Regions from separate parts of the Alteromonas pelagimontana genome, predicted to be linked through region 2. Evidence: predicted binding sites of a transcription regulator. Region 2 holds the regulator's gene; the other holds the start of a gene.

Region 1 (8,137 bases), 420 kb from region 2:
ATAGCCGACCTTTTTAACTTCTACCCCTCGTTACACCTACACTTTCTTTAATTTCATGCCTGCAATTCTTGTGACAGAACGCCTAAAATTGACCCGCATAGATAAGTAGTTACTCGTATGCTCACGGATCGACATTAGAATATCTGCGCACGTATGGCGCTGAAGATTTGTATCATCCTTTTGCACAACCGATTAAATTTTTAGCGAGCTCATTTGTCAGCAGGGTCTACACCTTGCTTGACCGTTTGCATCATTTCGTAAGGTGTTAAATTTCTATGGCAGAACAATTATCTTTGACCGGAGTGCTTAAGCATCTTGACGACGATGCCGATGATCAGAAACTTACGATTGGGCAGGTAGTAAGGACGTTTGGTGGTCGGGGCTACGGGCCCCTGTTACTGGCATTAACTTTAATTGAGATTTTACCTACTGGTGCGATACCAGGTGTACCTACTTTTGTTTCTGTGTTGATTGTAATGGTGGCGGGTCAATTGTTAGCGGGCCGGGAAAGCCCGAAGGTTCCTCAAAAGCTGGCGGAAAAAGGATTTAATCGAGATAAATTTACTAAAGCACGGGAGAAACTTTATCCTTATACCAATAAAATTGATCGAATATTAAAACCCCGCTTATCACAATTCACCAGCGATACAATGAAAAGAGTGGTGGGCGGTATCTGCATCCTATTGGCACTGGCCATGCCGCCGCTTGAATTGTTTCCTTTCGCATCATCAGCACCGGCGTTGGCCATTGCATTATTTGCAGTAGGTTTAAGTACCCGAGACGGGTTGGTTATTTTGATTGGTTTAATTACAGCCAGTATCGTAGCTGCCGGAACGGTATATTTACTGGCGTTCTGATCGGTTTTCTTCTGTCGGCGAGTCTGTTAGCCGTTTTTCTTGCGGATATCGCTTAATACGCGCATCAATATATTTGTTAATTTCACCGTTTCTTGGCGTGCACTTTAGTCTTCCCCCGGTCCATTGGCTAAACAGAGCCACAGTTTTGTTAATTGTACTTGAACAGTTCACATTCACTGGCGCGGGCGCATCACTGGCTTTCCCCTTTTCACTTCCTTTGCGGCTGTCTGTAATAACCGGAGATTTTTGCTGTTGATGATAATTTTTGGTGGCTTCTTCGGCTAACGCATCAATCTGAGCGCTCTGACGTTGGCTGAAATAATTATTAAGCGTTTGCCTTGTCGTTAATTTTGGCTTTACCGGGTGTTCAGGAGCAAAACTGTCTGAAACCTCACTGGTTGTAGCAGGTGCCGGTGTAATATTCGCTGGCTGTGCTGGCGCGGAGGCGGTCGGTGGATTCGCTTCTTCCTTCTTCTCCTCAGGGCTCCGTTCCTGCAGAACGCTTTTTTCTTCTGACAAAGATGGCGCTATCGGTGGTGCGGCAATAATTAGTTTTGCCTTTATGGGGGGAGAATAAAGCGTCTTTGGCGACCTTGAGAAAGAAGAAAAAATGACAATCAAAACGACTCCTGTGTGCAGCAACAGTGAAATTATCCACAGCCATCTGCCACTATTATTCCTGCCATGGGTTTTGGCCATAACAACAGCGCGCTCTGGCGCGTACACAGGGGCAATAATAGATGATGTCATACCTTGTTGCAGACCTGTCTTACCCTTGATAGTTCCCTGATTTTCAAATCGGGATATTTCCGTGAAATTGCGTCTGCACAGTCTTGGGCAAGAGCATGAATGAATAGAAATTCAGCAGATTAGAGAAATAAGCAAAATTTCTTACCGGAAACGCTGAAAATTGGCCCCTGATAGCTCTGCGGGAGTAACCCTGCTCCAGAAGTTAGGCCAAGAAATCTTCACTTATTGTTTAAAAATTATTCGCCATCTCTCCCTCCTGCACAGTCATGGTTCATTTACTGTGCGATGCACTGTCGAGGTGCATTAAAATTTAAGTAAATGTCTCCGTTAAATGTTAACTCTTTGATACTTAGACAATTTAATAATTGGCACAGCTCTTGTGTTACTGCTCAACAAGATACTCAATGTGCAAGAAAAGCCACTATTAATTGGGAGCAACGCAATGAAATTAGTCACAGCGATCATCAAGCCCTATAAGCTGGATGATGTTCGTGAAGCCATTTCCGAAATCGGTATCGACGGGTTGACCGTTACCGAAGTGAAAGGTTTTGGACGTCAAAAAGGCCACACTGAGCTCTATCGAGGAGCAGAATATCAGGTGGATTTTTTACCAAAAGTGAAACTCGAAATCGCTGTTCAGGATGATCAGGTCGAGCGTCTGGTGGAATCTATAGTGGACGCTGCTAAAACCGGCAAAATTGGAGATGGCAAAGTCTTTGTCTATGACCTTGAACACGCTGTACGTATTCGTACCGGCGAGTCAGATGGTGATGCGTTGTAGATAAGAATAATGAATTTGCGGAGATAAGCATAATGGAAACAACCTTTGAACTTGGGTATGCACTAGATACTTTTTACTTTTTAATATGTGGCGCCTTGGTAATGTGGATGGCAGCCGGTTTTGCCATGCTGGAAGCGGGGCTGGTACGAGCTAAAAATACAACAGAAATTCTAACGAAAAATATTGCTCTGTTCGCCATTGCCAGCACCATGTATATGATTTGTGGCTATAGCATTATGTATGACGGCGGCATTTTCTTAGATGGCATTATGATTGATGGCGCAACGGGCGTGACAGAAGAGCCAGCTACTTACGCTCCATCAGCGGACTTTTTCTTTCAGGTAGTGTTTGTGGCGACAGCGATGTCAATTGTCTCTGGTGCCGTTGCAGAACGTATGAAGTTATGGGCATTTCTGGCTTTCGCGGTAGTAATGACCGGCTTGATTTATCCTATGGAAGGTTCCTGGACATGGGGCGGTGACGCTGTTTTTGGTATGTATACGTTGGGAGATTTAGGCTTCTCCGACTTCGCAGGTTCCGGTATCGTTCACTTGGCTGGCGCGTCAGCGGCTCTTGCTGGCGTACTGATTCTTGGCCCCCGGAAAGGCAAATATACTGCCGACGGTAAAATTAACGCCATTCCTGGCGCAAACCTGCCTCTTGCTACCATTGGAACCTTTATTCTTTGGATGGGCTGGTTTGGCTTTAATGGTGGTTCAGTGTTAGCAACGGCAACTGTAGAAAGTGCCAACAGTGTGGCAGTAGTGTTTATGAATACCAATGCCGCTGCCGCCGGAGGTTGTATTGCTGCATTGATCCTCGCACGTATCATGTTTGGCAAAGCGGACCTAACAATGGCACTCAATGGCGCTCTTGCCGGACTAGTGGCTATCACTGCTGAACCTTCAACGCCTACTCCTCTGACAGCTACTTTATTTGGTGCTTTGGGCGGTCTGCTGGTGGTGTTCAGCATAGTAGCCCTGGATAAGCTGAAAATAGACGATCCCGTAGGCGCAATTTCAGTGCACGGTACCGCAGGGTTGCTTGGCTTGCTTCTGGTGCCTTTTACTAACGACGGAAGTTCTTTTACTGGACAGCTGGTTGGCGCATTAACCATCTTTGTATGGGTTTTCGTGGCGAGTCTAATTGTTTGGGTTATCTTGAAAGCGGTTATCGGCATTCGGGTAACAGAAGAAGAAGAGTTTGATGGCGTTGACGCAAGCGAATGCGGATTAGAAGCTTATCCAGACTTTACCGGCGGACGTTCGTAACCATTTTAAATGGAATAATGAGATCTTGAGCAGGCAACTATAATAATAACTGATAATGCCTGAGTCACCACTGTTAAGCCTCGAGGTTGCGAGGCTTTTTTCTATTAATACCGATCCGCATAAGAAGCGTTTAGCGCGTGTTGATTTTTGGTGCCCGGACTTGGTTCAAAATATACCTTTTTGATTGCAGCGGGAGCTATCTATCCTCGTTTTTTTCGACAGGATTGAGTACAACTTCATTTTACCAGAGCAATTGGCGAAATATCCGAAGCGCGGTACTCTCGGTTTAAGTAACTGGAGAAAATTATGAAAATACACAAGTTTTTGTTGGCGTTGACGCTGTTATGGTGTGCTCAAGCTGCAGGATATGACCGGGTTACGGGTGAAATGTTTGCCAGCCGTTCAGAGGTAATGGCTCAGCACGGTATGGCGGCCACTAGTCAACCATTGGCGACACAGGTCGCGTTGGATATTCTAAAGAAAGGCGGCACTGCGGTAGACGCTGCCATCGCAGCCAGTGCCATGTTAGGGGTGGTTGAACTAACAGGTAGTGGGGTAGGAGGTGATTTATTCGCTATCGTCTGGGATGCTAATAAGAAAACGCTCATCGGACTTAATGCCTCTGGCCGCTCCCCGAAGAGCCTCACGAAAAACTATTTTGCCGAACAGGGCTTGGTAAAAATTCCCTCTTTCGGCCCTCTTCCTGTTTCCGTGCCAGGGGCCGTAGATGGCTGGTTCATGCTTCACGAACGCTTTGGGTCTTTGCCGATGACAACGTTATTAACCCCAGCGATTGAATATGCCCGCAATGGCTATCCGGTTTCTGAGCTCGTTGCTTATTATTGGCAGATGAACGCTGATCGTATTGGCAAGTACGACGGCTTCGCCGAGACTTTTTTGCCCAATGGCAAAGCGCCCGCAAAAGGAGATATTTTTAAAAATTCGGCGTTGGCAGCAACGTATGAAAAGATTGCTACGGCGGGACGAGATGCTTTTTATAAAGGCGACATTGCCCGAACCATAGCTGCTTATATGAAAGAGCAAGGCGGCTTTCTCAGCTACGAAGATCTTGCCTCTCACAAATCGGAATGGGTATCGCCGGTTTCTACAAACTATCGAGGCTATGATGTCTGGGAGTTACCGCCCACCGGTCAGGGTATAGCTGCCTTGCAGATTTTAAATATTCTTGAGCGTTACGATTTAGAAAGTATGGGTTTTGGTTCCGCTGATTATATCCATACCTTCGTGGAAGCTAAAAAACTGGCCTTTGAAGACAGAGCAAAATTTTACGCCGATATGGATTTTAGCGACATTCCTGTGGATTGGTTGATCTCCAAAGACTACGCTGCCAAACGTCAGGCACTGATAAAGCCCGATAAAGCGAGTACCCACTATGATGCTGGCGTGTATGAGGGAGATACGGTGTATTTAACCGTGGCTGATAAAGAGGGCAACATGGTCTCGCTTATTCAGAGCAACTATCGCGGGATGGGGTCAGGAATGACGCCGCCGGGATTGGGCTTTGTACTGCAAAATCGCGGCGAATTATTCACTATGCAGGCCGGCCATGGGAATGAATATGCGCCTGGAAAACGCTCTTTTCATACAATAATTCCTGCTTTTGTTACGCATAATGGAAAACCATGGTTAAGTTTAGGAGTTATGGGGGGAGCAACGCAGCCGCAAATGCACGCCGAAATTCTGGTCAACCTTATTGACTTTGGCATGAACTTGCAGGAAGCCGGAGATGCTCCGCGAATTCTGCATAGCGGGTCAAGTAGCCCTACCGGCGCTCTCATGATGGATGCCGGTGAAGTGCATCTTGAATCCGGCTTTGAAGAAAAAGTAAAGCGTGAGTTAATGGAGCGAGGGCATGTTTTGCAGCCGGTGACCGGTGCCTATGGCGGTTATCAGGCTATCGGCTGGGACGCAAAAAGAAAATTTTTTATCGGTGCATCTGAAAGCCGAAAAGATGGACAAGCTGCTGGGTATTAGTCAAACTTAATGATCGCCAAAATAATATAACAGCCATATCGGGCAAGCGGAAAACTTAGCATGACTCAACCACAAAAAGGCGTGTGCGCTGAACCCAACCTGCATGCACAATATTTGTTACTGAACGTTGTTGACGAGGATAGTCAGGCCGTTCGGGCGAAGCTGGGGCGAGTGCTGGACATATTTGAACATTTTGAAAATGAACATTATGAAGCAATGGTCACCGGCGTTGTTGCTATTGGGGCTAATTACTGGACAGAACTGTATCCCGGTTTAATTCCAACCGAGTTGTCTCCCTTTCCCGAAATGCAGTGCGAAGATCGCAGCGCGCCGGTACAGCCATGCGATCTGTTCATTCAAATTCGCGCGGATCGGCTGGATATTTGTCACGCAGTAGGTCTTGAAGTGATGAACTTGCTGCGCCTGCATGTAGAGTTGGTAGAACAAATTCGTGGCTTTCGTTATTTAGATGGTCGCGATTTGAACGGCTATCTGTATGGTACCGATAATCCGCGGGGAATGAAGCGGCGGGAAGTGGCAATTGTCGGCGAACAGGATCCGGATTTTACCGGTGGCAGTTACATCCACGTGCAGCGTTATCGGCATGATCTGCGGCGCTGGTTTAGTCTATCTGAACGCCAGCAGGAGCAGGTGATGGGGACCAGTCGCCAGCATAATCTGCCGAGTCCGGAACAGACCGCAGCGTCTCATTGCATACGCGCCAGCGCCAAAGGGCCTGATGATGATACTTCGCGCTTGCTAAAACAGGGCATGCCATACGGTGACATGAATATTCAGGGTTTGGTGTTTGTCAGTTGCTCGGCCAGTTCACAGCCTTTTAAAGCTATGTTGCATAGCCAGATCGTCGGCCCAGGTGATGGAGACTATGACCGCTGGCTCGACTTTACCAGTGCGGAAACCGGCGCGGCCTTTTTTGCGCCATCAGTTTCATTTATTCGTAATGAGGGCCAACGTTAGCAAGATTATTACTTAACAAATCTACAAGCCGCCGGTCACTTCAATAAAACTGCCGGTGGTAAAAGAGGCGTCGTCAGACGCTAACCAGTAGATTGCTTTTGCCACTTCTTCTGCCCGACCGCCGCGTTTAAGAGGAATTTGTGCTTTTAAGCGATCTACCCGCAAAGGCTCACCTCCATCGCTGTGCATATCTGTATAGATTAATGCCGGTCGCACGCCATTTACCCGAACGCCCTGTGAAGCGACTTCTTTCGCCAGTCCTAAAGTTATTGTATCCATTGCGCCTTTTGAAGCGGCATAATCGATATATTCGTTAGGTGCGCCAGTTCTGGCAGCAGCAGAAGATACGTTCACTATTGCGCCGCCATTACCCCCGTAGCGGTAAGACATACGTTCGACCGCGGCTTTTGAACAAAGGAAACAGCTCATCACATTCGTCTGCATAATGTGGCTAAAACGCGCTTCGTCAATCTCTTCCATTCGTGACTGAGCTTGCAGAATACCGGCGTTGTTTACCAGCACGGTAACCGGGCCTAGCTCGTTGTCTACCGTATTAAAAAGGTGGGTTACCTCACTACCTATGGCGACATTGGCTTTGACGATAATACACGTAGCTCCCAGAGCCTGAACTTCAGCTTGAAGCTTTTCAGCAGCGGCGTTATTCGTGCGATAATTAATGGCTATTGCATAGTCATTTTTTGCGAACTCTAATGCTGTGGCCGCGCCTATCCCACGGCTTGCGCCAGTAATAATAACCACTTTTGAGGATTTGTTTGCCGACATTTAACCCCGTCCTGGCTGCAGAAATAAAAAGTAAGATGCAATAATCTGCTTTTACTGAATAGTTAAGGCTCCATCCCAGTTGCTCTCCAGAGCAGCATGCCGATATTGTTGGCAAACATCAATGTGATGCTGGGGCAGAATATCCTCAGGATTTATCTGCAAAGCGCGATGAAAATGATTAAGCGCGCCATCCCAATCCTGACGAATCCGACACGCCAGGCCTTCTACAATATGACTATTTATGGCGTAACGCTTTTGCTGCTCTTGCAGTGGCAGGTGACTTAACACTTCGTACACTTCAATTGGGGCTCGGCGCCCTTTTACCCGCACCCAGTCCAGCAGCCGCGTTTTAAGCGGATAATCTGCGCCCACGGTTTTCAGCAACTGAGCGCTTACTACGATATCGGCATTGTATTTAGGCGCGAGGGATTCCAGACGATAGGCAATATTGACACTGTCGCCCAGCACAGTTGTGTCCATGCGATCATCTGAGCCTACGGTGCCAATAATTACCGGCCCGAAATGAACGCCTATGCCGATATTTATTGCGGTATAGCCACTGTTGCGCCGATGTTCGTTATAAATAGACAGCGCTTTACGCAAATCAATGGCAGCGCTGATCGCATCTTGCGCTTTGTTTTTGTGGGTGCCGCCTGGGTGATCGAATAACGCCATAATGGCGTCACCAATAAACTTATCGATAAAGCCATTATTTTGATGAA
Region 2 (8,137 bases):
CGCAATCACTACGCCTAACATGAAATCGCTTTTCCAGACGGCGATTACGGTAGCAATGAGCACCGCCCATAGCATGCCGTTAAGAAATCCCACTGCTAATTCTTTGCTTATCAGCCAGCGGGCGTTGCTCATGTTTACATGTCCTAATGCCATGCCGCGGATCACCAGCGTCAAGGTTTGATTGCCGGCTACGCCACCCATGCTTGGTACAATGGTGTTCAATATTGCCAATACCGCCAGTTGACTTAATGTTGCCTCAAATAAGTCACTTACCGCAGCAGCGAGCAGCGCGGTAACCAGGTTTACTGCTAACCACACCGACCGGCGTTTGGTACTTTGCCACACTGGAGCAAAGGTATCCTCTTCATCATCCAGACCGGCCATACTCATCATGGAATGCTCAGCATCCTCACGAATAATATCTACCACATCATCAATGGTGATGCGCCCAACTAAGCGATTTTTTTCATCGACTACGGGCGCAGACAGCCAATTGTACCGTTCAAACAGACTGGCAACCTCACCATCTGGCATATTGACAGGAATGGCTTCAGCGTCATCATCCATGATTTCCGAAATTTTATCTTCAGGATCAGCCGTTAACATTCGCGTGACTGGAACAATACCAATAAGATTATCAGTGCGATTTACCACATAAAAAGTATCGGTATTTTCCGGCAGATTGCCTTTCAAGCGAACATAACGTAACACCACATCTACCGTCACATCGGGGCGCAACGTAATGGTATCGGTGTTCATAACAAAACCGGCGGTTTCTTCGCCGTAGGAAAGCGCTTGTTCGGCCCGCGCTCTGTCTTGCGTACCCATTGTTTGCAGTATGCCCTGCAACACTTCATCGGGAAGACTGCTGAGAGTTTCAGCAAGATCATCGGTGTCCATTTCTTCCAGGGCATCGACCACTTTTTCTGGCATCATCTTAGTGATAATGCCGTTCCTCACATCTTCTGAAAGCTCTTCCAGTACATCCCCGTGAAAATCGGCATCTAGCAGTTCCCAGAGCTCATCACGGGTGCGGGTGGGGCTGGACTCAAGAATAAGCGCTACGTCACTGGAAGCCAGCTCATGAAGCAATTTACGCACAGACACAAAACGACCGTCTGCCAAGGCGGCATTCAGTTGTCTTAGCTGACTTTGGGCGTATTTTGTTTCAAGGGCTTCGGCCATAGCAGACCTTCAAAAAACGGGAAAAATTAACGACTTATAGGTTACATCAGCACCCACCAAGTGTCATGAAATTTGTGCGATTTATCCAATGGCAACGAGTGAAACGCTCGAGCGCTAACGGTGCAGTAAAGCGAGGCAGATCAGGTTAGCATTTAGCGAGTAAAAGTCGGGCTACAATGGCGTGTTGTGAAGAAGAAACTCGGCTAACTTAGCATTGAATTCACGCATGAAATCTTTGGTGACTGCGCGCTTGCTGAACATAAAATGCACATCTTGAACATTAATTGGGGTCTCGCTTATTATAAGGTTTTTAACATTAAGTAACTTAGCATTTGCTTTCAGCACCTGCCGGTCATCCACGATCAGTTCTACGCGATTTTGATTCACCAGGTTCAGACGTCTGTTAACACTTTCAACGTGCACAATCTGTTTTGGATAGGCTTTAATGACATTGTCGGCAAACCATTCGCCATACCAGCCGCTTTTATTTATCGCGACCATATGCCCTTCGTCAAGCAACATAAGCAGGCTCTTGTCTGCATAGGCGGATTGGTGTTTTTTCAGGTAAGCAAAAGTAATTGTTTCTTTGCGATAAGGCAGCGAAAAAGTATTGTTTCTGCTTCTAACTGAATTTTTCGCTGCGCCGAGAACGACTTCAATATCGCCCTGCTCAATTTTCCTTCCCATTCGCCGCTCAGGAAAGGTGGAGGCGCGAAGTTGATACCCCATCTCGTTCAGCAAATTTTTAAGGATGGTATAATCGGAGCCTCTTACTTTGCGCTCACTGTCATAGTAAACATAGGGATACCAGTTATTCGTCGCTGTCAGCTCTATCACCTTGTCCTGCGCCGCCAGCAGGGAAGGGGAAAAGACGGATAAAATGAATAGCCACACAATACGATGATTCGCGAAGCCTTTGTAGGCGTTTATAACTTCCATTATGATGCGCAATCAAGACCTCTCTACGAAATTAGCAGGAGAAGTTTTTCAGTAAGGAATAGAGAAGAAGACTTTACGGGCGTAATACTGCTTTAGCAAAACAAGCGCTATTCTGCTTCATTGAATTTACCAGCGATAAGCGCTTCAATCGCCTGCATCGCAGCCTCAGCATCCGGCCCATTGCTGATAACGGTAACTAGTTCGCCTTGATGACTTTCCATCATCATCAGCCCCAGTACGCTATTCGCATTGGCCTCTTTATCGCCCTTTATCAGGGTGACTTCAGCATCAAATTGGTTTGCCAGTTGAACTAACTGAGTCGCTGCTCTTGCATGAAGTCCAAGCTTATTCACTATAGTAAGAGATTTTTCTATTCGCATTATTTGTTTAACTCACGATGACGGATCTGAACATCAGGATGAATATCACTGAAATTCTTGGCAAGCGTTTGCGCTACGAAAACAGAACGATGTTGACCACCAGTGCAACCAATAGCAATAGTGACATAGCTACGATTATTGCGCTCTAAATGAGGCAGCCAGGTGGTGAGTAGATTCTGTATTTGCCAGATAAACTTGGTAACAATGGGCAGTGAGCCAAGGAACACTTCAACTGGCGAATCCAATCCATTCAGATGCTTTAAATCAGGCTCCCAATGTGGATTGGGCAGGAATCGCGCGTCAAATACATAATCGGCATCTTTAGGTATACCGTGCTTAAACCCAAAAGATTCAAATACCAATACCAATCTGGAGCTTTTCTTCCCCAGGATGCGTTCTCGAATGAGTTCTGCTAATTGATGAATAGATAAGGAATCTGTATCAATATATAAATCCGCTCGCTCCGCAATGGGAGCAAGTAAACCCGCTTCGGTTTTAATCGCTTCAGACAAGGATTTGTTTAGCTTTGCCAACGGGTGTAAACGACGAGTTTCGCTGAACCGCTTAACCAGAATATCATCGCTGGCGTCGATATAAACTATGGTCATATTCCAAGACGCCGGCAGATAATCAAGAATTTCTACCAGTTCAGCGGGATCTTTGGGCAGATTTCGAACATCAATGCTAACTGCAACCTGATCGTATTCTTCTGCAACAGTATGGGTAAGGGCGGGAAGCAGATTAACCGGAATATTATCGACGCAGTAGTACCCTAAATCTTCCAGCGCGCGCAGGGCGACAGATTTTCCTGACCCGGAACGCCCACTGATAATAATAAGCTTCAATGCCCATCTCCCTGTAAACGTAGTGACGGCTTATTTCAAGGCCGTCACTATATCATCGCTTGTGGTGGCTTTCCGAATTGCTTTAACTGTGTCTCTGTCACTAAGTTTAGAGGCAACCGTAGCTAATGTTTGTAGGTGTCCTTCAGTTTGTTCTTCTGGTACCAGTAATGCAAAGAAAATATCTACCGGTTTATTATCAATAGCATCAAAATCGATAGCGGGTTCAGTGGTAACGACAATGGCAACCACGCGATCCAGGCCCGGCAACCTGGCATGCGGTAACGCAATACCGTTTCCGATTCCAGTACTTCCCATACGCTCTCGAGAAAGCAACCCAGTGAGAACCGCAGCCTCTTCTACCTGAGGATTATTTTTGGCCGCTATACCACTGATGATTTCCAGGATGCGTTTTTTGCTATTGCAATGGACCGCACATTCAGTGCGGTCCATGCTGATTAGAGTTTGAATATCCATGACGGGCATTAGTGCTTTTTCAACTTTTCCTTGTGCTTGATAACTTGCCTGTCAAGCTTATCTACCATACCGTCAATTGCCGCATACATATCTAAGTTTTCCGCAGATGCAAACACCTCAGCACCGCTGAGATGCATGGAGGCTTCAGCTTTTTGGTTAAGTTTTTCTACGTTAAGTATTACATGAACATTAGATATGTGATCGAAATGACGCTCTAACTTGCTGAACTTTGTTTCGACATAATTACGCAAAGAATCAGTGATCTCGACATGATGACCAGTAAGGTTGATTTGCATATTTCGTCTTCCTTATTTTGAGCCGCCTTATCAGATAAGGCTTTTACGTTGGTTAGACGGTGGGATCGATAACGACTCCCGATATTTTGCTATTGTTCGCCGAGCAACTTTTATACCCTGTTCGGCCAACAATTGAGCAATCTTGCTGTCGCTTAGCGGCTTACTCGGTTTTTCTGCTGCCACCAGCTTTTTAATTAATGCGCGAATAGCGGTAGATGAGCACTCGCCGCCAGAATCTGTCGCCACATGGCTGGAGAAGAAGTACTTCAGCTCAAAAATCCCACGGGGCGTGTGCATGTATTTCTGGGTGGTTACCCGCGAAATAGTAGATTCATGCATGTCTACCATCTCTGCGACATCATTTAGCACCATAGGTTTCATCATTTCAGGGCCATGTTCAAAAAAGCCCATTTGCTGCTGAACAATACAGTTAGCCACTTTCAGCAATGTATCATTGCGGGATTCTAAGCTTTTTATGAACCATTTCGCCTCTTGCATATGAGAGCGAATGAACTGTGAGTCACTGCTGTTTCTCGAACGACGACTCATAGCGGCATACTGCTGATTCACACTTAGCTTTGGCAGGCTGTCAGGATTAAGCTCAACTGCCCAACGGCCGTTTTTCTTGGTAACCGACACATCCGGTATTACGTATTCCGGTTCTTTGGTTATTAAGGCGCTGCCGGGGCGAGGATTCAGCGTTTGCAACAAGCGCATGGCCTCGCGCAACTGATCTTCTTTAAGCTTCGATTTGCGCATCAACGTACGATAATCTTTGCTGCTCAACAAATCAGCATATTCATCGATGATCATTTTGGCTTCTTCCAGCCAGGGCGTATCAGGGGAGAACTGCTTTAACTGCACCATCAGGCATTCCCGCGGATTACGGGACCCAGAACCAAGAGGGTCGAACATTTGAATCCGCTTAAGTACACATTCAACTTCGTCTTCTTCGATAGGATCTTCCATATCTTCGTCGTTTACACTTTGTAGAATGTCTTCAACGGTGACAGTTAAATATCCCGATTCGTCTATGGAATCAATAATGGCCATAGCAATTGCACGATCGGTATCAGAAAAATGTGTCAGACGCATCTGCCACAAGAGATGATCCTGAATGTTATCTGTGGTCTCACCCTGAAAAACCTGTTCATCGTCGCCACCACTACCACCAGAAGAGGAAGACGCTGCGGGGGCAGAAGACGCGGAATAATATTCATCCCAGGTACTATCAATAGGAAGCTCGTCAGGCAGGTCGTTTTTCTCTAACGCTTCGCCGGTATCCATATTGTCCGACGGCGTACTTGCCGTTTCATTAAAGTCGTCATTGTCGAGATTGTTTTTCTCACCGACATCATCGTTCCCTTCATCCACCTCCAATAGGGGATTGGAATCCAGAGCTTCCTGAATTTCCTGTTGAAGATCCAGCGTCGACAATTGCAGCAGTTTAATTGCCTGCTGCAATTGGGGCGTCATAGTTAACTGTTGACTAAATTTTAGCTGTAAAGATGGTTTCATCTACGTCTTAATTTCAATGCTCGTGTACGCTTGCATCCGTTAATAAACAATAAGATATGCAGGTTCTTCATATCTTTACTATAGCCTGAATTGTTCACCAAGGTATACATCCCGTACTTTTTGATTACTTAATACCTGTTCAGCACTACCTTGAGCGATCAACTCGCCGTGACTTACAATGTAGGCTTCTTCACAGACGTCCAGGGTTTCACGTACGTTATGGTCTGTGATTAGGATCCCTATTCCACGGTCACGCAAATGTTGGATGATCTTCTTTATATCATTAACCGAAATCGGGTCAACTCCGGCGAAGGGCTCATCGAGTAAAATAAATTGAGGGTTGGCAGCCAGCGCGCGTGCAATTTCGACTCGGCGCCGTTCACCGCCTGACAAACTCATACCCGTACTATTACGTATATGGTTGATATTAAATTCATCAAGTAGCGCGTCGGCTTCTTCTTCCTGTTGTACAGAGGATAAGCCTTTCCGCGTCTGCAGGATAGCCATAATATTTTCATGCACTGTCAGTTTTCGGAAAATAGAGGCTTCCTGCGGCAAATATCCTATGCCTTTTCTGGCCCGTTCGTGCATGGGTTGATGGGTTAACTCGTTATCATCGATAAAGATTTTACCTTTATCTAATGATACGAGCCCTACTATCATGTAAAAGGTGGTGGTTTTTCCGGCACCGTTAGGGCCCAATAATCCGACAATCTGCCCGGTGGATACAGAAAGGCTGACATCTCGTACTACCTGACGGGATTTATAGGATTTCGCCAGATGACTGACGGACAAGGTGGCCATTACTTCTGTGATTCCTCTGATTCTGGGTTCTCTTGTGGTTTTTCCGATTGGTTTTCACCTTCACTTTTTTTCGGGCTGTTCACTGCGTCTGGCCGAAAAACCGTGGTAACACGACCAGGGCTTGATTCATTTCCACCGGTGGCAGACAACTGCTCTTTCGCCATATCGTAGGTAATGGTATCGCCTTTTACTACGCTATCGTTTTGTTGGATCTCAGCATTTCCAGTCAAAGATATAGTACGTTTCGCTACCTCATAACGGATTTCATTGCCGCTGGCTTTCACCTTCGTGCCATCATCCATAATTTGCTGGTAACGTGCAGGTGTACCGCGTGCAATAAAAACCTCTCGCCCTTCACCTTCAGAAGCAATTACCTCTACCTCGTCCGCATTAATAACCAAGGTTCCCTGAGAAATACGTACGTTGTCCTTAAACACTGAGGTTTTATTTTTCCCGTCAATAAATTGTGATTTGGAATCGACTTTGATGGGTTTGCCGAAATCCTTAACATCCGCTAAGGCTGAAGTCGCCACCAGAAGCGAAGCAAAAATACTAGCGGTCAGGAGAGTAAATAGTTTGTACATGATCGATTAACTCATATTTGCGGGTTTGGAGATTGGCTTTAAACCCATTGCTGTTAATAACGTATTCTACACCATGAATTTCCACCGGTTGATCGGAAGCCATGGTTTTTGCTTCAAGATTTATTTTAATAAAGTCGGTCGTAATGGTTTGTACAAAGTCTTCCTGACTTAAGCTTTTAATAATTACATCAGATTCCAACTGAATTAAATTGTTGTTATACAAAGTGCCTTCATTGGCCGTGACCTGCCAGGGTGGAGCGTTTTCTTCGACATACACGGTATATTCGGGCTCCTCAAAGAGCACAAATCCCAATAGATCGTAGTGCTCCATGGATTTTGCGAACACCTGATGGTTAAGCTTACCGTTTTCATCATATAAGGTGGTGGTGAGATTTTTAGCCAGATAAGCAGGGCGTAAGGCATCTAGACCTTTACTTCGTTGCGTCTCATCGGGTTCAGCCAGCCACACGGGCAGGTACATAAGCAATGCCATTACAAATAGCGCGGCAATGCTGATGCCGAGTCGGCTCATATACTCGCTCCGTGGATGCTATTTAGCTTTCCATGAGCCTGCAGAATTACGTCACACACTTCGCGCACAGCACCATAGCCGCCGGGCTTTGTGGTTATCCAGTTTGCTTCTCTTGTAATTGCTGGATGAGCGTCTTTAACGGCAATTTTGGTGTCGGCAAATTCGTAAAGACCTAAATCTGGCATGTCATCACCCATTGCAGCTACTTGCGTAGGAACTAAGGCTAAATCTTTACACAGTTTTGCCATTGCAGTGGCTTTATCTTCTTGTCCCTGAATAACATATTTTACTGACAATGTTCGCATACGGCGTTCGACAATTGCCGACTCACGGCCGGTGATAACGGCAACCTCTACGCCGCTTTTTACCAGTGCCTTAATACCGTATCCGTCGCGAGTATGAAAAGCTTTAAGTTCCTCGCCGTCATTGCCTAAATAAATTCTGCCGTCTGAAAAAACGCCGTCTATGTCGCAGACCAAAAGTTTAAGCGCCTTGAGCTTTTCGAAACGTTCATCTGAAATTACACCATAAAAGGTGACTTCCGGTGCCATTTATAACACTCCTGCTTTAAGCAACATGT

Evidence for each region. The regulator sigma-54, encoded in region 2, starts transcription at its own class of promoters, with help from an activator protein. The targets are predictions, from matches to a motif close to GTTGGCACGNNNNTNGNNT.
Region 1: the regulator sigma-54 is predicted to act here: its motif matches at 1,972-1,990, upstream of glnK (P-II family nitrogen regulator).

The regions. Positions count from the first base shown of each region.
Region 1 is NZ_CP052766.1:1,594,935-1,603,071, reverse strand. Features, by position in the region: gene CA267_RS07225 (exopolysaccharide biosynthesis protein) at 276-857, shown strand; gene CA267_RS07220 (cell envelope integrity protein TolA) at 843-1,607, opposite strand; gene glnK (P-II family nitrogen regulator) at 2,050-2,388, shown strand; gene CA267_RS07210 (ammonium transporter) at 2,421-3,659, shown strand; gene ggt (gamma-glutamyltransferase) at 3,966-5,654, shown strand; gene CA267_RS07200 (Dyp-type peroxidase) at 5,715-6,632, shown strand; gene CA267_RS07195 (SDR family oxidoreductase) at 6,654-7,415, opposite strand; gene CA267_RS07190 (adenylate/guanylate cyclase domain-containing protein) at 7,467-8,137, opposite strand, start outside.
Region 2 is NZ_CP052766.1:1,172,073-1,180,209, reverse strand. Features, by position in the region: gene mgtE (magnesium transporter) at 1-1,185, opposite strand, end outside; gene CA267_RS05410 (substrate-binding periplasmic protein) at 1,357-2,124, opposite strand; gene CA267_RS05405 (HPr family phosphocarrier protein) at 2,232-2,504, opposite strand; gene rapZ (RNase adapter RapZ) at 2,504-3,349, opposite strand; gene ptsN (PTS IIA-like nitrogen regulatory protein PtsN) at 3,380-3,823, opposite strand; gene hpf (ribosome hibernation promoting factor) at 3,832-4,119, opposite strand; gene CA267_RS05385 (RNA polymerase factor sigma-54) at 4,150-5,637, opposite strand; gene lptB (LPS export ABC transporter ATP-binding protein) at 5,716-6,441, opposite strand; gene lptA (lipopolysaccharide transport periplasmic protein LptA) at 6,441-7,025, opposite strand; gene lptC (LPS export ABC transporter periplasmic protein LptC) at 6,994-7,557, opposite strand; gene kdsC (3-deoxy-manno-octulosonate-8-phosphatase KdsC) at 7,554-8,108, opposite strand; gene CA267_RS05360 (KpsF/GutQ family sugar-phosphate isomerase) at 8,109-8,137, opposite strand, start outside.